One region of the Chroococcidiopsis sp. [FACHB-1243] genome, then DNA from elsewhere that is predicted to be linked to it. Evidence: predicted binding sites of a transcription regulator. Region 1 holds the regulator's gene; each other region holds the start of a gene.
What was found. The regulator HrcA, encoded in region 1, represses chaperone genes, less so after heat shock. The targets are predictions, from matches to a motif close to TTAGCACTCNNNANTNNNGAGTGCTAA.
Positions count from the first base shown of each region.

Region 1 (8,120 bases):
AACTAAATCTCTACCTGCGATCGCCCGTTGGGAAAATAATAATTGTAAAAATTCTCTACTTTTAACCGAATTTCTGCTAGTTAATACCATTAAATATCCTGGCTGATTGCCATTTGTCGCATCACGATCGATATCTGGACTCGTCAAAGCCAAAGTAACTTCTTCCCCCAACCAAGGTTGAATATCTTGGCGATAGTCGAGACTGCTACTAGCTAGTAAACTAGACTTAAAGCGTTCTAGTTCTTGACGCGACTGCCTGCGATCGCTCGGACGCGCTGCCAATTGCCGCAAAGACTCTAGTTTTTCTGGATTGACTAGCAAAGATACCATTGCAGGTGCTTGCTTAGGCACAAATATCGCTGCTGCTGGTGTATTTGTCGTACCACCTCGTAGTAAGCTGAGAGGACTTTGGGCATTAATCCAATAAAAACCGCCAACGCCAATTAGTAGCAGCACTACCACAGCAGTTGCTATGGCAGAAAAAAATAAGCTTCGCTTCATGATAATTTACAACTGTCTTGCTAATCGTCATTGGTCACTGGTCACTGGTCACTGGTCACCGTCCCTAACCCACAGCCCCTCATTATGAATCCTTTTAACCAAATTAGTGTAGAAGAACTGGCTCAGATGTTAAGTTCTGATGCTAGAGAGCAATTGCAATTGATCGACGTGCGCGAACCGGATGAAGTCGCGATCGCTTATATTGACGGGTTTGAAGTTCTACCCTTGAGCCAATTTGCTGATTGGGCTGATTCTATCCCCACACGCTTCGATCCTCAAGCAAAAACCATAGTCATGTGCCACCACGGTATTCGTTCGGCTCAAATGTGTCAGTGGTTGAGCCGTCAAGGTTTTACAAATCTTAGAAATTTAGCAGGGGGAATTGATGCTTACTCTGCTGCGATCGATCCATCTATTCCTAGATACTAGGACAGTTATCAGTGACCAGTGACCAGTGACCAACAACCCTTAACGACTCACTGTTCCCCGTTCCCCATCCCCAACAGCGTTCAGTAATAATTGCTACCAAACAATTTTTAATTTTAAGCAAAAGTACAGTCTATATTAAATTTAGGGTTGCCGAAGCTACACAGAGGATTGCTCCGGTCGAATTTGTCTAGGTAGTTTTAACTCTGCCGGATGTAGGTCATAAGATTTAACATGTATATATTGACAGACAGTAAGTTTTATGTAGACTCAGGGTATCTTTACCTGAGAAATAGCTAAAACCGTGTAGGAGTTGAGGCACAATCGAAATATAACTTTGTATTTATTTAACACGGTCTATCTTTTTTGCTATCTTGAATAACTAAAAATTAAAAAAATCTACAGATTGCATTTACATTTCTTAAATTCGCTTCTCATCTCACTATTCTCATTTCACCTATGCAAGTGCAGCTAAACGATCGCCAACAGCATATACTTTGGGCAACGGTACGACATTACATTGCCACTGCCGAACCCGTGGGTTCCAAAGCTTTATTGGAAGAATATAACCTCGGCGTGAGTTCTGCAACCATTCGTAACGCGATGGGAGTGCTAGAAAAAGCTGGTTTACTTTATCAACCTCACACCTCGGCGGGAAGAATTCCCTCTGACTCTGGCTATCGGATTTATGTCGATCGCCTCATAACTCCTTCCGATGTCTGGGGACGACAGGTAGAACAGCTACTCCAAGAGCAATTAAAGTGGGAAGATTGGAGCTTGGAAGCTTTATTAAGAGGTGCAGCGCAGATTCTAGCTAAGGTAAGTGGTTGCATTACTTTAATTACCATGCCCAGCGCTAACATGGCACGGTTACGCCACATTCAACTGATTCAAATCGAGTCAGGGCGGATAATGTTGATCGTGGTGACAGATACTTATGAAACCCAATCAGTCTTGTTAGATTTGCCAACTTCAGAAGCGGAAATAGTCTTAGAATCAGAACCAGAAGTTATAGAAAGAGAGCTACAAATACTCTCCAACTTCCTCAATAGCCAACTGCGCGGGCGATCGCTGTATGAATTAGCATCACTTGACTGGAATCAATTAGACTGCGAATTTCAACAATATGGCGATCGCTTAAAAACTGTATTTGCAGATATTTGTCGGCGGACTCAGCCACTCCCAACTAGCACGCAAATTACTATCCGAGGTGTATCCGAAGTCTTGCGTCAACCTGAGTTTGCTGAATTGCAGCAAGTTCAAACAATTCTACATTTATTAGAAGAAGAACAGCAGCAGCTGCTACCTTTTATTTTTGAGGAACCAGAATTAGATTCCAACTCCAGGCGGCGAGTTACAATTCGGATCGGCTCGGAAAATACGCTCGAACCTATTCGTGGTTGTACCCTGATTTCATCTACCTATCGACGCGGTACAGTTCCCGTGGGCAGCGTGGGAGTCTTAGGACCAACCCGCTTAGATTACGAAACTGCGATCGCCATAGTCGAAGCTGCTGCTGATTATCTGTCTGATGCATTAAGCAACTAGCGAAGTCAGAAGTCAAAAGTCAGAAGTCAAAAGCGTTTTACACACAACTTTTTGACCAATGACAAATGACAAATGACTATTCTACATCTTGCCTTTTTGCATCACTTCTTGCAAATGTTGCCGGATCTCTTGCGCTTGCTGTCTATCTTGTTCGCGTAATTTTTGGAACAACTCTACACAAGGTTGAGAATCCATTGACTGAGCGTCATTGATGTATGTTTCATATGCTTTGACAGCTTCAGCCTTATGATGTAACGCTGTGAGCAAATCATATTCTAAATTGCTCATTGCTCTTTCACTTCCAGTAGCAGTCATAGATTTACCCTCCGAAATTCAAAATCGTAACTAATAACCACCTTACTTACCGAAATAGGAACTGCATCTGTCAAAAAGTGGATGAATTCGGGAGTCGGGAATCGGGAGTCGGGAGTCGGAGGACAAGGGGGACAAGGGAGAATGGCTGCAATTAACTAACGACAAATGACCAATGACAAATGACCGACAAAAACATTAACTCTATTCTGAAACCATATCAACGCTTCGGCGTACATCTCGGTTTAGAACGAATTCAAAAACTGCTGGCTAATTTGGGCAATCCTCAACAGCAAGTTCCAGTCATTCACGTAGCAGGGACGAACGGCAAAGGATCTGTCTGCGCTTACCTTTCTGCCGTCCTCAAAGAAGCAGGCTATCGAGTCGGGCGCTATACTTCGCCTCATTTAGTAGATTGGACGGAACGTATTTGTTTAGACGAACAACCGATCGCACCAGAAACGCTACAGCAAATATTGCTACAAGTCCAGCAAGCAATTCCGCCAGACGAGGAAACCCCAACTCAATTTGAAATTATTACTGCTGCGGCTTGGTTGTACTTTGCCCAAGTCCAAGTAGATATTGCAGTCATAGAAGTTGGTTTAGGGGGAAGATTAGATGCTACCAACGTTTGCGATCGCCCCTTAGTGACGGTGATTACTTCCATCAGTCGCGAACACTGGCAGCAGCTAGGACCAACCGTAGCAGATATTGCCCGAGAAAAAGCAGGAATTCTCAAACCCAACTGTCCCGCAGTCATCGGACAATTACCACCAGAAGCAGAAACCGTCGTGCGATCGCGGATCGAAGAACTTGGATGTCCCGTTGTCTTTCCCCTACCCTCGCGTCAGATTGAACCAGGTTGGGCAGAATTTCGGAATTCGGAATTCGGAATTCGGAATTCGGAATTGAAGATGCACCAACTACCAACTACCAACTACATCAAATATCCTTTGCCTTTGTTAGGAGACATCCAACTGATGAATTCAGCTTTGGCAATTGCAGCTTTACAAATATTGCAGCAGCAAGGGTGGAAAATTTCGGCTGAGGCGATCGCAAATGGGATGGGAAAAGCAAAATGGTTGGGGCGTTTGCAATGGACGACTTGGCAAGGACGTAGACTCCTGATTGATGGGGCGCACAATCCAGCGGCGGCGCAAGCTTTACGTCAATATGTCGATACCCTAGAACAACCTGTTTGTTGGGTGATGGGGATGCTATCTACTAAAGACCATGCAGATATTTTTCGCGCCTTATTGCGCCCCAAGGATGAGTTACATCTCGTCCCTGTTCCAGACCATAGTACTGCCGATCCTGAAACACTAGCAAAGCTAGCAGGTGAATGTCCTCAACTAGCTACGTGTCACACTTATCCAGATCTCTTTGCTGGATTAGAAGCGGCGACAAAATCATCAAATTTAATGATTCTATGTGGTTCGTTGTATTTGGTTGGATATTTTTTACGCCTTGCTGGGTAGGGGCGCACAGCTGCGCGCCCCTACAATCCGTTATTTTCCAGCCTTAGCATCCCATTCTTTCGCAGCATCCGCGATCGCCACATCGACTGTTTTTTCTCCCAGCATGGCAGCTTGAAGGTTTTCGTAAATGGCGCGTTTGAGGACGTTGATATTTTGCATCGCGGGAATTAGCACTTCTGCTTGTTTTAACTGGCTAGCGCTAACCACCCGCGCCCGATCCATTTCAGATTTATCGCCTGTAGGCACGGATTTGAAATAGCTATCAGCTAAGGCAGGAATTGCTGAAGGGAGGACGTTGGCGGCTTTGGCAAAGGCGAGTTGATTATCGCTGTTGGTCACAAATAAAGCAAACTTTATTGCTGCGTCGGGGCGATCGCTATCTTTGGGAATCACGAGATTCATGACGGCAACATTCTTTTTACCTGTGGTTCCGGTAATTTCTGGTGCAACAGCAGAAACTTTGGCAATTTCTGGCGCATTAGTTGAAATTGTTTTGAGAAATTCTGCTCCCGTCCCTAATAAAGCCGTCTCTCCTGCTTGATACATCTCAATTCCGTGGCGATGTCCTTGGGTTAAGGATTCTTGGGGTAAGAGTTCTTGTTTATACAAATCTACCCAGTACTGAAAAGCAGCTTTACCTGCGGGTGTATTAAATGCTGCTTTAGCTTGGTCATCTACCAAAGTTACCCCCATTTGAACGAAAGATTGCAGCACTTCCGATGAATCTTCTGGGACAAATGTGGCAAAAAAGGCATACTTACCTGTTTTTTCTTTAATTTGCTTCGCCACCTGCGCTAATTCCGCATAAGTTGCTGGCGGCTTGGCAACACCTGCTTGTTTGAGTAAATCGCTGTTATAAATCGTAACTCGCGTGGTGAGATACCAGGGAATGCCGAAACTTTTGCCGTCGAGCGTACTTGCCTGCCAAATGTTAGGTAAATAAGTGGAACGTACCTCGGGCGAAATTTTATTATCCAATGTCAGCCAAGCATTGCGACCAGCTAACACAGAAGCAAAATCTGGATTTAAGTTAACGACATCTGGAGCTGTTTTTGCTGCGACGGATGTTAAAATTTTGCTCTCCATTGCCGACCAAGGCACGTCTACCCAGTTGACTTTTATCCCAGGATTTTCTTTTTCAAAAGCTTGAATTTTCTGGTTGAAAAAATCGGTGAATTCCGGTTGCAACTGCATCGTCCAAAACTCAATTTCTTGGCTGTTAGAGTTAGATTGAGGTGCTTGAGTAGCGACGTTACCACTACCGCAACTGACTACCCAACTCAGAACAAAACCTAATAAGGTAAGAATTATTAACTTTGGCGATCGCAGCCTATTTGCAAGTCTTTTGGTCATTGACATTTTTAAGATCGTATGTATTCATTGAACAAGCTTGGTGATTCTAGGTTAAATTGAGTAGCTGTAATGAGTATCAAGTCTTTCAGCTAGACTAATTCTTTACTTCATAGACAAGTAGTAAAACAGTGATTGACCGTCTCAAAAGTTTACTGACAAAGCGTGGATGTGGAGTTGGCATTGAACTAGCTCCTGAACGAATTAATATAGCTCAACTGAAAAAGCAGCGACAGGGTTACAAACTGACAGCTTTTTCCTCTACCCCGGTTCCAGAAGGGCTGTTTCAAGATGGTCAAATTGCCGACCCTCCAGCCCTGGCAGAATTAATTCAAAAGGCACTAACTGACACTAAAATCAAAGTCCAATGGGTAGCGACAGCCGTGCCTGGGCGAGAGTCGATCGTGCGGCTAATTCCTTTGCCAGCGGAGCTAAATGACCAAGAACTGAGGGAAATGGTACTAAATCATGAAGCTGGTTTGTACTTACCTTACCCGCGCGAAGAAGCTGACGTTGACTATCAAAAGCTAGGCTACTTCGTTGATGAAGATGGAATTGAGAAGGTACAAGTATTGCTGGTGGCGACTCGCAAGCAAGTTACAGATACCTATATGGATACCTTCCAACATGCAGGGTTAAAAGTTAATGTCATAGAAATTAACAGTTTTGCTTTAATTCGCACGATTCGAGAGCAATTACGGGCATATAGCTCGAATGAAGGCGTAGCGCTGGTCGATGTTCAATTTGATAATACAGAAATTGCCATTATTGTTGATGGAGTGCCGCAATTTTCCCGTACTATTCCGATTGGGACGTATCAAATGCAGAGCGCTCTACTGAGATCGATGAATTTACCTGCATCTAGGGATACTCAAATGTTGGAGTCATTCAATCTGCCACTGACTAGTGGAGATGATGATGACGAACCAGAAGACATGCCAGATGTAGATTCTGGCACTTTGGCAGTGATGCGGGTTTTAGCCGAATTAGCAGACGAATTGCGTCGCTCGATTGATTTTTACCTCAGTCAAAGTGAGAATTTGGAAATGGTACAGGTGCTTTTGTGCGGACCTGGCGGTGGTTTGGGCAACTTGAGTGAATTTTTCCAACAAAAGTTAAACATTCCCACAGCGCCAATCGATCCAGTAGCAGCACTGTCTTTAGATGTAGACGAGGAGAAAATTACTCCAATGCAAAGACCGGGATTGGGAACGGCGATCGGTTTAGGACTTAGAGGTGCATGGGGCAATGTATAGTTTAGATGTCAATTTTCTGAAAGACCGCACCCCCCAAAAGTCAGGGTTTTCGGCTGGTGGAAGCAAAACGCGGATGTCAGCGGTTGGTCAAACACCTCTATTTATCGGAGCGGCTGTAGCGGCTGTAATTCCAGTGGTAGTTGGGGCTTGGTGGCTGTTATTACAAACGCAAAACACCCAGATGGAAAACAAACTAGCGGCGTTAGACGCAGAGTTGAACCGCTTGGGCTTGCAAGAGACTGAATTGAAAAAGATTCAAGCTGAAACTAGCGTGTTGCAAACGGATACGAAAGCATTAGCCACTGTTTTTAACCAAATTCGCCCTTGGTCGGCAATGTTACAAGACTTGCGCGATCGCATTCCCAGATCGGTGCAAATTGAATCGATCAAGCAAATTCCGGCGATCGCCTCATCTGGCGCACCACCACCGCCTGCGGCAGCGGGTAATGCGGCTCCACCACCATCTGCGAACCCAGCGGGTGGAATTGAAATTACTGGCAAAGCGCGATCGTTTAGCGACGTGAACGATTTCCTATTAACTCTGAAACAGTCAGCGTTCTTCCAAGCGACTGACACGCGAATTATTTCAGCAGAACTAGCCGAGGCTGCGGCATCGAATGAAAAATCAGCCGTAAAACCACCGTCACTTGTGAGATATACAATTCAATCTAACTTAAGTAATGTCCCAGCCGCCGATCTGCTTCAAGAGTTAGAGCGTAAAGGGACGTTAGGACTGGTGACTCGGATTCGCACCCTGCAACAAAAAGGAGTCATTCAACCATGACTATTAGTGAAGAATTTATTTCTGTAGAAGAAGATCTTGAGGCTGCACCGTCCTACCCTACTGTTTTTGGCGTGACTCTAACTCCAACGATTAGCGGAGCGCTGCTAGCAGTTGTTGGTCTTGGTTTAGGGGGGTACTTGTTTACTTCGTTCGTCACGCCAGCAATGCAAAAGCATGACGAGCTAACAGCAAAACAAAATGAAAAGCAAAACTTGGTGCAGCAAAAATCCGCTAGCATGGCACAGAAGCAGCAAGTAGAAACAGAATTAGCGAAAGCAAAACAGCAAAAAGCAGATGTTTTAACTTTATTTGCTAATGAAAGTACGCTCGATACGCTACTAATCGATCTCAATCGACTCGTACAGTCGGTTAATGGCAAGCAAAACGCTACTGCTAAATTGAAAAAATTTACTCCCGCCAATCAATCAGCCGAAACGATCTCTGATGGTTCGCTTGGCTCTGATG
Region 1 is NZ_JACJQX010000006.1:140,322-148,441, forward strand. Features, by position in the region: gene H6G17_RS06590 (DUF3352 domain-containing protein) at 1-501, opposite strand, end outside; gene H6G17_RS06595 (rhodanese-like domain-containing protein) at 586-930, shown strand; gene hrcA (heat-inducible transcriptional repressor HrcA) at 1,387-2,475, shown strand; gene H6G17_RS06605 (hypothetical protein) at 2,557-2,790, opposite strand; gene H6G17_RS06610 (folylpolyglutamate synthase/dihydrofolate synthase family protein) at 2,970-4,265, shown strand; gene H6G17_RS06615 (sugar ABC transporter substrate-binding protein) at 4,296-5,618, opposite strand; gene pilM (type IV pilus assembly protein PilM) at 5,747-6,871, shown strand; gene H6G17_RS06625 (PilN domain-containing protein) at 6,864-7,655, shown strand; gene H6G17_RS06630 (pilus assembly protein PilO) at 7,652-8,120, shown strand, end outside.

Region 2 (8,120 bases), on a different contig from region 1:
TACACCCTACACCATCAAATGTGAATCTGGATTGCAAGTAGAATGCGATCGCATCTTCTGGGTAACGCAAGCCTCCGCACCCGATTGGCTGCAAGCCGCCGGAATCGCCACTGACGAACGCGGTTTTATTCTCGTCAACGATGCATTGCAATCGATTTCTCATCCAGATGTATTTGCAGCGGGTGATATTGCCTCAGTGGTAAATTATCCCCGTCCTAAAGCTGGAGTATTTGCCGTGCGTCAGGGTAAACCTTTATTTAAAAACCTGCAATGGGCAATATTAGAGCGATCTTTACAGCCTTACAAACCACAGAAACAATATTTAAGCTTAATCGGTACGGGAGACGGCAAAGCGATCGCGGCATGGGGAAAATTTGGTTTTGGCGCTACTGGCTGGCTGTGGCGCTGGAAAGATGCGATCGATCGCAAATTTATGGAACGGTTTAGCAATTTACCGCAAATGGAGGACAAGGGAGACAGGGGAGACAAGGGAGACAAGGAAGCAACTACCAACTCCCAAAAAATGCCTTGCGCTGGCTGCGGTTCTAAGGTTAGCACCACAGTTTTAGAAAGGGTACTCAATCAAATCAAGCAGGATAGTACTAACTGGTGCGATCGCCAAGATATTATTATCGGGCTAGATGCTCCTGACGATGCGGCGGTGGTGGAAGTACCAGGAGGTTTGTGGATGGTACACACCATAGATCATTTCCGCAGTCTCATCAACGATCCGTATATTTTTGGACAAATTACTGCCAACCATTGCCTCAGCGATATTTTTGCAATGGGTGCGACACCTCAAAGTGCATTGGCGATCGCAACTATTCCCTATGCTTTAGAATCTAAAATAGAAGAAACTCTTTATCAGTTACTATCCGGTGCAGTCAAAGTGCTATCTGATGCACAGACACCTTTGGTAGGCGGACATACCACTCAAGGAGCTGAATTAGAATTTGGATTATCTTGTAACGGTTTAGTCCACCCCGATAAACTTCTCCGCAAAGGTGGGATGCTGTCAGGACAAGTGCTAATTTTAACAAAAGCCCTCGGTACGGGAACCCTTTTTGCTGCCGAGATGCAACGGGAAGCTAAAGGAGATTGGATCGATCGCTCCATAATATCAATGTTGCGATCGAATCAAGTCGCAGCTGCTTGTTTGATGGCACATGGAGCCACTGCTTGTACTGATGTTACAGGTTTTGGACTTGCCGGACATTTGTATGAAATGGTTCGAGCTTCCCAAGTGGCTGTAGTTTTAAATTTAGCCGCAATTCCCGCTCTAGAAGGTGCGATCGCTACATTACAAAAAGGGATTGTCAGTTCGCTGCAAGCGGAAAATTTACGCATTGCTCATTTTATTACCGATCTAAACATCGCTCGTTCGGAATCCGTCAGCCAGTCTGCTCGGTACTCTCTCTTATTCGATCCGCAGACATCGGGCGGTTTACTAGCATCAATTCCAGCAGAGCAAGCCAGTCAATGTTTAAATAACCTACACAGTTTAGGTTATACACAAAGTTGCATTATTGGCAAGATAGTAGATTTAGAGGGCGATCGCCAACCCATCAATTTATCCGAGCGGTAGGGTGCGTTATTGTAACGCACCCTACGAGGGTCATACACGCGGACGATATTACATCATACCCATGCCACCCATACCGCCCATACCACCCATGCCGCCCATGCCGCCCATGCCGCCCATACCGCCCATGTCAGGAGCAGCAGCTTTCTTCTCTGGCTTTTCAACGACTAGGGCTTCGGTCGTTAACACCATACCAGCAATCGAACCAGCATTTTGTAATGCCGAACGCACGACCTTAGCAGGATCGAGAATGCCAGCAGCAATCAGATCTTCAAACTCGCCAGTTGCCGCATTGTAACCAACGTTGAAATCGGTTTCCCGCACTCTTTCAACCACGACAGAGCCTTCAGCCCCTGCATTGTCTGCCATTTGGCGTAAGGGAGCTTCCAGCGCTCTAGCAATGATTTCAGCGGCAACTTTTTCTTCGTCTTGCAGGCTGGCTTTGAATTCGTCCACCTTCTTCGCTAAGTGGATTAAGGTCGTACCACCACCAGGGACGATACCTTCTTCGACTGCGGCTTTAGTCGCGTTCAGCGCGTCTTCAATTCGCAGTTTGCGGTCTTTAAGTTCGGTTTCGGTAGCTGCACCAACTTTAATGACTGCAACACCACCAGCCAGCTTGGCAATTCGCTCTTGCAGTTTCTCTTTGTCGTAGTCGGAGTCAGATTCTGCTAGTTGTTTGCGAATTTGACTGATGCGCTTTTCCACATCAGCTTTATTTTCGCCTTCGGCGACGATTGTGGTAGATTCTTTGTCGATGATGACTTTACGAGCGACACCCATCATCTCCAGAGAAGCGGTATCCAAGCTCAAGCCGATTTCTTCCGAAATCAACTGACCGCCAGTCAGTACGGCAATATCGCGCAACATTTCTTTACGGCGATCGCCAAATCCTGGGGCTTTAATCGCGCAGACGCTCAACACGCCACGAGCTTTATTCACAACCAAAGTTGCTAAAGCTTCTCCATCGACATCCTCAGCAATAATAATCAAAGGTTGTCCAGCACGAGCGACTTTTTCTAAAATCGAAATCAAATCTTGAATCGTGCTAATTTTCTTGTCTGTAATCAACAGGCGAGGATTCTCAAACTCTGCTACCATCCGCTCGTTGTCGGTGATGAAGTAGGGAGAAATATAACCTCGATCCAACTGCATCCCTTCTACCACGTCTAAATCGGTTGTGAGAGACTTGGATTCCTCAACGGTAATCACACCGTCTTTGGTGACTCGTTCCATTGCCTCAGCGATCATCGCCCCGACTTCTTCATCGTTTCCAGCCGAGACAGTCGCCACAGAGGCGATCGCATTTCCTTCGACTGGTTTGGCGACAGCAGCAATTTCTTCTACCAGCTTGGCAACGGTCTTCTCTATTCCGTGACGCAGCGCCACTGGATTAGCACCCGCTGCTACGTTCTTCAATCCCTCACGAATCATCGCTTGGGCGAGAACCGTCGCCGTCGTCGTACCATCTCCAGCAACATCTTTGGTTTTCGATGCAACTTCCTGAATCAGACGCGCCCCAGTATTTTCTAGGGGGTCTTCCAACTCAATTTCTTTAGCTACGGTAATCCCATCATTTACAATCTGAGGCGCACCGTATTTTTTCTCTAACAGGACGTTGCGACCTTTTGGACCCAGGGTAATTTTCACGGCATCGGCAAGGGCATTCACACCCCGTTCCAATGCCCGCCGCGATTCATCATCAAACGCAACGATTTTTGACATACGCTTCGTTTCCTCAAGCTTCCATTAGTCAATTTAGCACTCTCTTGAGTTGAGTGCTAATGAAACTACTGGCGTTTAGCAATTAGCTCACAGCTAATTGCTAAACGCTAATCGCTCTTAAGCCATAACCATGCCACCATCGACGTTGAAGACTTGACCTGTAATGTATCCAGCCGCAGGATCGGCGGCGAGAAAGCGCACCATACCAGCAACTTCTTCGGGTTTGCCGTAGCGACTCAAGGGAATATATTTCAGAATATCTTCAGAATCAATGTTACTGGTCATGTCAGTGGTGATAAAACCAGGGGCAACAGCATTGACGATAATGCCACGGGAGGCAAGTTCTTTCGCAACGGTTTTAGTAAATCCGATCGCCCCAGCTTTTGCTGCGCTATAGTTCGCTTGACCGGGATTGCCCATTTGTCCGGCTACAGAAGCAATATTAATGATGCGCCCGCTGCGTTGTTTGAGCATGATTTTGCTGACAGCTTTGGTACAAAGGAATACGCCTGTAAGATTGAGGTCGATGACTGCTTGCCAGTCTTCCGGTTTCATTCGCAATAACAATGTATCGCGGGTAATACCAGCATTGTTTACCAAAACATCAATTCGCTGCCATTTTTCTACAATAGTATTAACCAGAGTATCTACTTGAGCCGCATCTGAGACATCAGCCGGAATTGCGATCGCACTACCCCCCGCCGCCTCAATTTCTTCTACCACTTCTTTAGCAGCGGAACTAGAACTCGCGTAGTTTACAACAACGTTCGCCCCTTCTGCGGCTAAACTCAAAGCGATCGCCCGTCCAATTCCTCGCGAAGCCCCGGTAACGATTGCGACTTGTTGGCGTAACCGTTGTAAATCCTCTGGCAATACTTCCATAAACAATGACTCTTGCGTAGATACTCTCACTTAGCGATCGCACTTAAACCACCGCGCTAACCATCTTATCAACAGTTGCCAGTTATCAGTGACCCATTACCCATTACCAACCACAATAATTAAGATATAACAGTAAAAAAACTGAGTTAAATCTCATGACTACTAAACAGCAGTTCAATAATTTTGCTGAAATGCTTTCTGGTGCGGATGTGCCTGTACTGGTAGATTTTTACGCTGCATGGTGCGGTCCTTGCCAGATGATGGCTCCAATTTTAGAACAAGTAAACGAGCGTCTCAAATCTAAAATCCGTATTGTGAAAATCGATACTGATAAATATCCACAACTCGCCAGTCAATATCAAATTCATGCCTTGCCAACATTAGTACTATTTAAGCAGGGTCAACCAGTCGATCGCATTGAGGGCGTAGTACCAGCACCTAATTTAATCGAACATTTACAAGCTCTAATTTAGTCAAAATATTTCATTCAATAAAAAGCCCGCAAATGCGGGCTTTTACTGTAGGAAAAAGCTATTTTATTAGCAATGATGACAATTATGATAACGGTAATGATATCAGTTATGACAGCAATGAATCGTCAGCGGTTGTCGCTGAAAAACTTTCAGGCGATCGCTCCGCCAACCAACTCATCTTTTCTTTGTCTTTCTTAACTTTAGTTAACAATTCTAGATAAGCAATGGGTACGATAATTGGCCAAAAAAGAGTGACTATGACTAAAAATATTCTGAGTAGAAGTAATTGAGAGTGTTTGCCAAGGTCTCGCTGCATGATGTCTGCCCACTGAGTAAACAGACAAGCCGCGATTGTAATATAGAAAGTCGCCCCAGCAGTAATAATTGTTTGTAGCATCATTTTCTAAAAAGTCATTTTCTAAAAACAGGTTGAGTCGGAAAAGAATTCAGCAGCTACCCCAAATCAGCAGCGCGATCGACGAAGTTCTCGTTAACACGCTCTTTTGAGCGCTATGTAGCCCGAACACCCTGTAACAATCTGACTTGAAAGCCTCAACTAATCGACATTTATCCGTAGCACCGCACCTTGCTAGTAACTCGCTTTCAAGCCACAAAAGACTCTGACAATAAAATACGCCAGCCCAAAAAGTTATTCCAGACTAGTGCTATGAATGCTCGTATACCCTCACACGCGCTTCCAGCAATTCCCGATCTTGTTTATGTATTATTTCACACTTTTAGCTTGCGGACAATACAGAGGCAGTTATCAGAGACAATGAAATTCAAACTCGATATATCTAATACTACGTTCGTACTGAAGATAGAAGACAGTTTATAAAGGTTTTCTTATACATCAAGCGAAGGTTAAGTAATATGAATAGACTGACAGCAACTCTACTCGTTTCTTGTCCCGACCGACAAGGATTAGTAGCAAAAATTGCTAATTTTATCTATGCCAATGGTGGTAACATTATCCATGCCGATCAGCATACAGACTTTGCTGCTGGTTTGTTTCTAACCCGAATTGAATGGCAATTAGAGGGTTTTCATCTACCGCGAGAGCTAATTGCGCCTGCCTTTGGCGCGATCGCGCAGCCTTTAGAGGCTCAATGGCAACTACACTTTTCCGACACCATCCCGCGCCTTGCTATTTGGGTGAGTCGGCAAGAACATTGCTTATTCGATTTAATTCTCCGACAACAGGCAAAAGAGTATGCCGCAGAAATTCCCCTGATTATTAGCAATCATGCCGATTTAGAATGGGTGGCAAAACAATTTGGTATAGATTATTACTATATTTCCGTTAACAAAGATAACAAAGCGGCTCAAGAGGAAAAACAGTTAGAACTTTTGCACCAGTACGACATCGATCTCATCGTTCTGGCAAAATATATGCAAATTCTCAGTCCCGCATTTATTACCCGATTTCCTCAAGCAATTAACATTCACCATTCGTTCCTTCCTGCTTTTGTAGGCGCAAATCCATACCAGAAAGCTTACGAACGCGGGGTTAAAATTATCGGTGCTACCGCTCATTACGTAACATCAGAACTCGATGCTGGACCAATTATCGAACAAGATGTCGTCCGCATCAGCCACCGAGATGAGGTCAGCGACCTGATTCGTAAAGGTAAAGATTTGGAACGAGTCGTTTTAGCTAGAGCCGTGCGATCGCATTTACAACACCGTGTCTTAATTTACGGGAATAAGACTGTGGTGTTTGAGTAGTGAAAGGGATTATGCGTAGACTACCATGAAAAGCTGCTCTAACCGATAAAAATACAAGTACAGTATTTTTACAGAGGATGATTTTAAGATATAAAATCTACAATCAATTCAGTTCTTAAGACTTTTCTAATATTTTTTCCATCTACAAAGGCAATTTCTATGTCAATTCTAGAAAAATTCTTCACCTTCGGCTTTGTTTCTACTTTTAGTGTAGCTGTTATAGCAACCTGGTGGCGCTATATTCCTAGCATAATTGCTACTTACCGCAAGATTTTGAGTAAGTATGGACAAACAGAATTAACGGTTAATAGTTAATATTGAATGTTTCCATTGTAGAGACGTTACATGTAACGTCTCTACAATGGAAATAGATTAATTTGCATTGTGTCCTATTAAATTAAATTCTGAGGTATTTGTTTCATTCTGATTTGTACTTGTAAAGCTAACTGACCTGCTTGCGCCGTCATTTCTTCAACTCTGAGTGCTATTCCTTCTAGATCGAAATAGGGTAACTCCATCCATTGTTTGACTTTTTCCATTAATGACAGCGCGATCGCAAAAGATATTCCCTCTCCGCGATCGCATTGAAAATTCTCAACGATAACTGGTTGCTTCTGGGTACGGGGGCGAAATGTAGCTGTAAAACTGAGTGGCTGCGTTTCGCCTTTTTCGTGCAACAACACCTTACCATCGAAGACCATTTTGTTATCTCCTGGTAACTGTAATTGCATCTGCTGCATTTCTAAAATAACAGTTTGTCCGTCTACATTTAGTTTAAAATTACGTGCTTTTTTTAATACGTACTCGGACTTCAAAGCGCGATTTAAATCTGGTTCTGTAATGACAATTTTGGCAATAGCATCTAACGGTTTATCTAATTCAACCTTGCCAAAAAGAGCGCTGAGTGGATTCACATCAACTTTATCCGTCTGCACCTCAATTTCTTGTAGGCGGATGTCTTTTTGTATAACTACGCCTTGTCCAGTAAAATCTACTGAATCTGCTTGCCCTAAAATTAGCTTTAAGAGATTTGTTTGAATATCAACATCAATTTTTTCAGCGTTATCTACTTGGCTAGATATTCCTACTTCTGCTACTGCATCGATGACTTGTTCTTCTAACCGTGGCTCGTTATCCATCTTGCGATCGCATCCTTTTGACTCTGCTTGAGATCGATGTTAGACCCGCAGTATTAAGGAATGTATCTGCAATTTGGCATAAGAATGAATGGTAGGGTGGGCAATACCCACCTTACTTATAACCAACAACTGACATTTGCATCCCATTTTCAGAGGGGACAATTGTAATCCCTCGCCGAACTGGAGAAACGGGACGAGAATTTGCTAGTTCTAATTCATACTGCGATAACACAGTAGCAAGTACGAGTTTCATTTCATATAACGAAAAGGCTGCACCAATACAACCGCGACTACCACCACCAAAGGGAAGATATTCAAAGGGTGAAAATTTCTGTTTTAGAAATCTTTCTGGATGAAATTTTTCTGGTTGAGGATAGATTTCTTCTCTTCTATGAGCGAGGTAAATACAAGGTACGATAATTGTTCCAGCATTGAAGTTATCTTCCGCAATTTGTACGGAGTCTCTTACCATTCGAGGAGTACAAATTAATGCAATGGGGTGAACTCGGAGGGATTCTTGACAGACAGCAGTAAGATAAGGAAGTTGGGCGATCGCATCTGGTTGAGTACGATCTGCATTATTCAATTCTT
Region 2 is NZ_JACJQX010000001.1:197,769-205,888, forward strand. Features, by position in the region: gene selD (selenide, water dikinase SelD) at 1-1,585, shown strand, start outside; gene groL (chaperonin GroEL) at 1,634-3,307, opposite strand; gene fabG (3-oxoacyl-[acyl-carrier-protein] reductase) at 3,425-4,189, opposite strand; gene trxA (thioredoxin) at 4,345-4,662, shown strand; gene H6G17_RS00915 (hypothetical protein) at 4,769-5,062, opposite strand; gene purU (formyltetrahydrofolate deformylase) at 5,536-6,390, shown strand; gene H6G17_RS00925 (hypothetical protein) at 6,550-6,705, shown strand; gene H6G17_RS00930 (DUF2993 domain-containing protein) at 6,783-7,529, opposite strand; gene H6G17_RS00935 (cytochrome P450) at 7,642-8,120, opposite strand, start outside.
Region 2: the regulator HrcA is predicted to act here: its motif matches at 3,341-3,367, upstream of groL (chaperonin GroEL).

Region 3 (8,120 bases), on a different contig from region 1:
GAGCCGCAATTGCTCTCGCGCTTGATTAATTTCTTTTAATTTTTCTTGCGCTTTTTGCTGCAACCGCTGATTCTCTTTCGGGATGCGATCGGGATGCCAAATAAAAGCCAAGTCCTTATACGCCTGGTTGATTTCTTCCAGGGAGGCTCCAGGCTCTAATCCAAGTACTCTGTAGCAGTGGTTCAGGTCTAACATTACTACTGCCGCATCCTCACTAGCTTGGTATTACCCATGATAGGCAGCTAATTGCGTATTCGCTACCTTCTTTTAGGCGATCGCCTAATAAGAAACTTAAACTAAACTTATCACTACTGAGACAACACTAGCGCAAGAAAGCAGGAGGCAGATGGCAGCAGGATTTAATCTATACGGCATCAGCCAGTCGTGCTGATTCAACTATATAGTTATTCTTGCCATAATCCGCTACATTTTTTCTTGAATTCCCCAGTCTCCAGCCTCCAATTTTCCATGTCGAGTCATGCCATTTGATTTTCAATTGCCCAACGTGCTAGCTCAGTACGATTGTGCAATCCCGTTTTACCAAGCATATTAGACACATGGCTTTCAACTGTCCGCTGACTCACATTCAGTTCTTCGGCAATGTCGCGATTAGCTAGACCTCTCGCCACATATTGCACGACTTTTAGCTCTGTTTGCGTCAGATGCACGTCAAAAGGAACTTGAATTTTTGTCTCGTTTTCGCCGTTGCCACCTGATTGTTGTCTCTGGCGATAAGCTTGTTTGAGAGAAGCTTCCACTTGAGCCACTAGTTCCTCTGGCTCGAATGGTTTGACCATGTAGACATCAGCACCGATGTTTAAACCTTTGATTTTGTCTTGGCTTTGACCCTTGGCAGAAAGAAATAGAATCGGAATCCAACTGGTGCGTTCGTCCTGTCTTACCTGATTGACAAACTGATAGCCATCCATTTCTGGCATCATCACGTCACAGATAATCATATCTGGAATTTCCTGCTCCAGAACTTCTAAAGCCTCTCGCCCGTTTTCTGCGGTGATGACCTCATAGCCTCGGAATTCTAGGTAATCCTTGACGAGTAATATGAGGTTGGGGTCATCATCTATTAATAGCAGTCGCTTGTGCTCTTTTACGCTAGTTTCCTTCATGCTGCGCTTACTCGCCACAATTGAGTCAGTCGAACTTTTCAATAGCAGTTTCTCTTGCAATTTATCGGTTTGGTGGTATTTTGCTGACCTCGGTCTCGCTGAATTGTAGTCGGAAAGCCATTTTAATCTTCAAAGAAGATTTATAGCTTTAGTGCTGCACTGCAACTGCAAAGATTTCAGTCTTAGTACGGACACCTAATGATACGCCCTATTTGGTATAACTTAGGCGATATCATTATATATTCTTTTTTCGGCGTTGTCGTATAAAACCTGATACAATAACAAAATATACCTGTCTTTATTTGAAGAAATCAGTAAAACCCACTAAAGTAGGAGCAAACGCCAAAATTTGTACTGAGAAAAGTCAGTCAATTTTGTTTGCTAAATCAAATATTCTTTGTAACTATCCTTAATAAATTGTGATGAGATGGGGTTTCGTGCAAAAGAACTGATAGCTTTTCTGTTATTTTGCCAAGTTATTTGCCAATTCTATTGACTTCTCTGATGCTGCACTAGTTGTCATCTGCGATCGCGATCGATCTCGGTTCTGGAAGAGGATGAACGAGAAAGGCATATTCGCGTACAATTTTGTTGCCGATGAGATGTTCTTGGATAATCCGTTCGATAACTTCGGGAGTTGCCTGACGATACCAAACCCCATCGGGATAGACTACGAGAATTGGACCATTAGTACAAACGCGCAAGCAGTTAGCCTTCGTGCGAAAGATACAACTGGGGCGATCGCTCGTTGGTTTATCGAGTTTTAATTGTTTGAGGCGTTTTTTCAAGTAATCCCAAGATTCTAAACTAGCTTCCTTAGAACAGCACTGCGGTAAAGTCTGGTCGGCACAAATAAAAACATGGCGTTGAATTTGCGGTAAACCTAAAGCCTGGACGCAAACAGCCAAAGCTTCATCATCTTTTGGTTTACAAGTTTCGTTGTTGGTCATTTGTCATTTGTCATTTGTCATTTGTGATTATTCTCTCTTATCTCCTTGTCCCCTTGTCCTCCTTGTCCCCCTTGTCCCCCGACTCTCTAGTTCGGAAACCCGTACAATTGGATTTGTTGCCATGATCTCTATCTTTTGGCTAAATTAGCACTCAGGAGTTGAGAGTGCTAACAAGGCGAGGAATTTGTATGGCAGCAGTATCTTTAAGCGTTTCTACAGTTAAGCCACTAGGCGATCGCGTATTTGTCAAGGTCAGCGCCTCAGAAGAGAAAACCGCTGGCGGTTTGTACTTGCCCGACACTGCTAAAGAAAAACCCCAAGTTGGTGAAATCGTCGCCATTGGTCCTGGTAAGCGTAATGATGATGGTTCTCGCCAAGAATTAGAAGTTAAGGTTGGAGACAAAGTTCTTTACTCTAAGTACGCTGGCACAGACGTAAAACTAGGTACAGAGGAGTATGTGCTGTTGTCCGAGAAAGACATTTTAGCAGTTGTTTCATAGTCATTCGTCGTCCGTCATCCCTCATTCGCAAATGACAAATGACCGATGACAAATGACAGTTAAAGCAAATTTGGGAACTCACAAGCAAGAGAAATTTAGGCAACTATGGCAAAGCGCATTATTTACAACGAAAACGCTCGTCGCGCCCTAGAACGGGGTATGGACATTCTAGCTGAAGCGGTAGCCGTTACGCTGGGTCCAAAGGGTCGTAACGTGGTGCTAGAGAAAAAGTTTGGCGCACCGCAGATCGTCAATGATGGCGTAACCATCGCTAAAGAAATTGAATTAGAAGATCACGTAGAAAACACTGGTGTATCTCTAATTCGTCAAGCTGCTTCTAAAACCAATGACGCTGCGGGTGATGGTACAACCACTGCAACCGTATTAGCTCATGCCATTGTTAAAGAAGGCTTGCGTAACGTTGCTGCGGGTGCAAATGCAATTTCCCTCAAGCGCGGGATCGATAAAGCAGCTAACTTCCTAGTCGAAAAAATTGCCGAACACGCTCGTCCTGTAGAAGATTCTAAAGCGATCGCTCAAGTTGGTTCGATCTCTGCTGGTAACGATGAAGAAGTTGGCAGCATGATCGCCGAGGCGATGGATAAAGTTGGTAAAGAAGGTGTCATTTCCCTAGAAGAAGGGAAGTCCATGACAACCGAACTGGAGATCACCGAAGGGATGCGCTTTGACAAAGGTTACATCTCTCCCTACTTTGCCACCGATCCCGAGCGGATGGAAGCTGTTCTAGACGAACCTTTCATCTTGATTACCGACAAGAAAATCGCTTTGGTACAAGATTTAGTCCCGGTTCTAGAGCAAGTCGCTCGTTCTGGTCGTCCGCTGCTGATTTTAGCAGAAGATATTGAAAAAGAAGCTCTAGCAACCTTGGTAGTTAACCGTCTGCGTGGCGTACTCAACGTAGCTGCGGTCAAGGCTCCTGGGTTTGGCGATCGCCGCAAGGCTATGCTGGAAGATATCGCTATCCTCACTGGTGGTCAATTGATTACTGAAGATGCTGGTCTGAAGCTGGATAACACCAAGCTAGACATGCTCGGTAAAGCACGCCGGATCACCATTACCAAAGACAACACCACCATTGTCGCTGAAGGTAACGAACAAGCTGTTAAGGCTCGTTGCGAACAAATCCGTCGTCAAATGGACGAAACAGAGTCTTCCTACGACAGAGAAAAGCTACAAGAGCGCTTAGCTAAACTAGCTGGTGGCGTTGCTGTGGTCAAAGTCGGTGCTGCAACTGAAACCGAAATGAAAGACCGCAAACTACGCCTGGAAGACGCGATTAACGCTACCAAAGCAGCCGTAGAAGAAGGGATCGTTCCTGGTGGTGGTACAACCTTGGCTCACCTAGCTCCACAGTTGGAACAGTGGGCAAGTAGCAGCCTCAAGGGTGAAGAATTAATCGGTGCATCAATTGTAGCTCGCGCTCTAACGTCTCCCCTGAAGCGGATTGCTGAAAACGCAGGTCAAAACGGTGCGGTCATCGCCGAGCGCGTCAAGGAAAAAGATTTTAATATCGGCTTCGACGCTGCTAAAAACGAGTACGTCGATATGTTTAGCGCTGGTATTGTCGATCCTGCTAAAGTGACTCGTTCCGCGCTGCAAAATGCTGCTTCTATCGCTGGTATGGTGCTGACCACTGAGTGTATCGTGGTTGATAAGCCAGAACCAAAAGATGGCGCTCCTGCTGGTGCTGGAGCTGGTATGGGTGGCGGAGATTTCGATTACTAAAGTCTGTTAGAGGTGGGCTTTTGTCTACCTTTATTGTAAAGAATACAGCTGCTTTCCTTGGGGAGGTGGCTGTTTTTTTATAAGCATGAATTTTGTAGAAGCGCATAGCTGCGTACTCCTACCGAGCGTCTACCTTTTTCAAGTCAGATCTATTGTGGACGGTGCAATTAAAATTGAGTTAATAAAAGCCGCAAGAGATAAAAATGACAAAATTTATTCTTTACGTTGCAACAAGCATTGATGGATACATAGCCCGCTCGGATGGAAGTCTTGATTGGTTGTTACCTTCGCCTGAAGAATTATATAAAGATGAAGATTACATTAAATTCTATAACTCAATTGATGCTATAGTCATGGGTTCTACTACCTACGAGCAGATTTTAGGATTTGGAGATTGGGCGTATCCAGGAAAGCTTTCCTATGTCTTAACTAGTCGAAATTTATCAACGGTACGCACTGATATAGTTTTTATGAAAAGTGTGGAAGAAATTGTAGAGGATGCAAGTAAAAGAGGATATCAACGAGTGTGGTTAATGGGGGGTGGAAAAGCTGCATCTCCATTTATTCAAAAGGAATTAGTTGATGAATACTTCATTTTCATCATCCCAGTTATTTTAGGAGCAGGAATATCTCTTTACCAGTCGCTACCAGAACTCAAGCTCAACCTAGTTAGGGTTAGAGAAAAATTCTCCCCTCATGGTGTTGTAGAACTTCACTATAAAAATTAAGTCACGAACAGGATAATATGTTACACCGCCAAATGCCAGCAGGAATAATTACGATCGCACAACCAACTCATGCTTGGATTGCGGGTTGTCTGGCACAGGCTTGGGGAAATCAAGATTTTGGCACTTTCGCACCAAAAGCAGAAGTTTGTCTTGGTGCGGCGATACACGATATTGGTTGGGTCTTTTGGGAAAACGAACCGACTTTAAATCTCCAGACGGGTTATCCTCATAATTTTATGGAACTCCCTTCAGAAATCTCGGTTAAGATTTGGTCTGGTGTTAAGCATTTAACTTCGTCTTACGGTAGATATGCAGCGTTATTGGTTTCGCTTCACGGTACGGGATTGTTTGAACGCTTCCGAAAATGGAAAAATTCACCTGAATCTACTCAGTTAGTAGAAGAATATTTACAGCAAGAATATGCTTATCAAAAACAACTCGTTAATTATTTACAGAATGACTCTTACTATGCAAATCATGCAACTCCAGAAGTGATTCAACGCAATCGCAAATTAGTAGCTATTTGGGATTTATTATCGCTTGCTTTATGTATGGGACTGCAAGAAGAAAGGCAATTTCATGATATTCCTACTGCATCTGGGGAAACGACTCTGACTCTAATTCCTGTAGATGATAATTTTGACAAAATTAAAGTTGAACCTTGGGCATTTGAACGAGATGAAGTGAAACTCAATTATGATGGGCGAGTGTTACGCGATCGCTTTACAGATGAAACTCAAATGCGACAAGCTTTAGCAAATCCAGAATGGGTAAATATGTCTACTGTTTTGATTCCAATGTAGCAACGTTCTGTAGAGACTTTACATGTAAAGTCTCTACATTAAATTGAAAATTATTCTAGAGCATTTCTCGTAATTTCAATTGAAATTTTGCCGCTAAAATCTGGTATGGGTGCGGCGGGTTTAGATAATTTTACTTTAACTTGTTCTATCCCCTTCACTGCTAAAATAGATTCTGCGATCGCAGTTGCTAATTTTTCAACTAATGCGAACTTAGAAGTCTTAACTAAATGTTGAACGTTACTAATAATATTACGATAATCGATTGTGTCTTCAATAGCATCGCTCTTACCCGCCACTGATAGATCTAACCACAGCGTTACGTCAACCTCAAACCATTGTCCTAATACCTGTTCTTCTGGTAAATATCCCGTATAACCATAACAGCAAATTTTTTCTAAATGAATGCAATCCATATAATTAGGGTAATTGGTAATTGGGATAATTTAAAGTCAATTAATTATATTTTACAGTGCGAGAGTAAAACTTGAATTGGATGTAAAGGTACGAAACTATCAAAGCGTTTTACCTGAGAACGGCATGAGTAACCAGTAGCTAAACAAAATTTTCTCTGTTCTACATCGGATGAAATTTGTCGTCTCCAGCTCATAGCATAAATTCCTTGAGACTCATTATAATGTTCGGCTTCATGTCCGTAAATACCCGCCATGCCACAACAGCCTGTAGCAACTAAGCTCAAAGGAATTTTTAACATTTGAAAGATAGAGTGCCATTGTTTTTGTGAGTTTAAAGCAATCGTTTTTTCGGTACAGTGACCGAATAAGTAATAACGATTTAATTCAGATATGCGATCGCCAATTTTTTGCTTTAACCGCTCTTGGTTTTCCCACAAAAATTCTTGCAATAACTGCACTCGAAAGCTTGCTTTTAAACCTTTAATTTTGATATACTCATCTCGGTAGGTTAGGACAATACTAGGTTCAATTCCTACAAGGGGAATTTCTAGTTGTGATATTTGATTTAAATAGTCAGTATTTTTTTGCGCGATCGCTTGAAATGTTTTTAAAAACCCTTTAACGTGCAATGGCTTTCCATTGGGAAAAAACGGTGGAACGTACACTGTATAACCTAACTTGCACAAGAAATCGTAAGTATCGAGCAATATCTGCGATTCATAAAAACTAGTAAAAGCGTCTTGCAATAAAATAACGCTGTTTGCTCGTTCTAACTTGCTAAGAGTAGATAATGTATCTAGATTAAAAACTGGTGCTCGTCTTTGTTTTAATCCCTGTCTGACAGTCAGCGTGCTGATTGCGGGTGGATCGACCATTCGGACAAATTTTTGAATTAACCAGCGCGTCACTAAGTTTTGAGTCAGAAAATTGAATAAGACAGGTGCGTGAGATTGCCAATTGGTGAGAGTTTCAATATTCCCAACGAAATAATCGCGCCAATGCCTCAGATAGCGGGTGTGGTAAAGTTCGAGAAATTGCGCTTTCAGACTGGGAATGTCTACATGAATCGGACATTGACTAGCGCACGCTTTACAGGAGAGACAACCGTGCATTCCGTTATACACTTCATGGGAATAGTCATAACTTGCCCAGATCCTAGTTAAATTATTCCAGAACTTGAGGGGTAAACTTCCAGAGTTTTCAATTTCTTCACTTTTATTGATGGCTAATTGCCGCAACCATTCTCTCATCAAACTGGCACGACCTTTAGGCGAGTGGATGCGATTGCCTGTAATTTTGGCAGACGGACACATGACATCATCGGGATTGTAGTTAAAGCACGCGCCATTCCCATTACAGCTAAAAGCAACTTCGTATTGCGATCGCACTTCTTTTGCAACTTGGCGATCGAAATGTCCCCGTAAAGGTGCTTCGACTCGTACCACTTCGCTAGAACTGGCGTGTGGTGCGACAATTTTACCTGGATTTAAGCGATTTTCAGGATCGAAAGCTGCTTTGATTTTGCCTAAATCGGGATAGAGTTCGCCAAAAAAGGTAGGAGTATATTCGCTGCGAAAACCTTTGCCGTGTTCTCCCCACATTACGCCACCATATTTTCTGACCAGCGCCACAACTTTGTCAGATAATTCTCTTATCAGTGCTTCATCTGGCGATACCTTCAGATCGAGTGCTGGTCGAACGTGCATACAGCCCACATCTACATGACCATACATGGCATAATCAAGCTGATAGGCATTGAGTAAAGTTTGAAATTCACGAATATAATTAGCTAGGCAAGCTGGCGGAACTGCGGTATCTTCAATAAAAGCAATTGGTTTGCGATCGCCCTTAGCGTT
Region 3 is NZ_JACJQX010000020.1:45,604-53,723, reverse strand. Features, by position in the region: gene H6G17_RS16160 (pentapeptide repeat-containing protein) at 1-195, opposite strand, end outside; gene H6G17_RS16155 (response regulator transcription factor) at 477-1,124, opposite strand; gene H6G17_RS16150 (ferredoxin) at 1,637-2,074, opposite strand; gene groES (co-chaperone GroES) at 2,263-2,574, shown strand; gene groL (chaperonin GroEL) at 2,680-4,320, shown strand; gene H6G17_RS16135 (dihydrofolate reductase family protein) at 4,524-5,048, shown strand; gene H6G17_RS16130 (DUF3891 family protein) at 5,066-5,851, shown strand; gene folB (dihydroneopterin aldolase) at 5,902-6,264, opposite strand; gene H6G17_RS16120 (FAD-binding and (Fe-S)-binding domain-containing protein) at 6,309-8,120, opposite strand, start outside.
Region 3: the regulator HrcA is predicted to act here: its motif matches at 2,219-2,245, upstream of groES (co-chaperone GroES).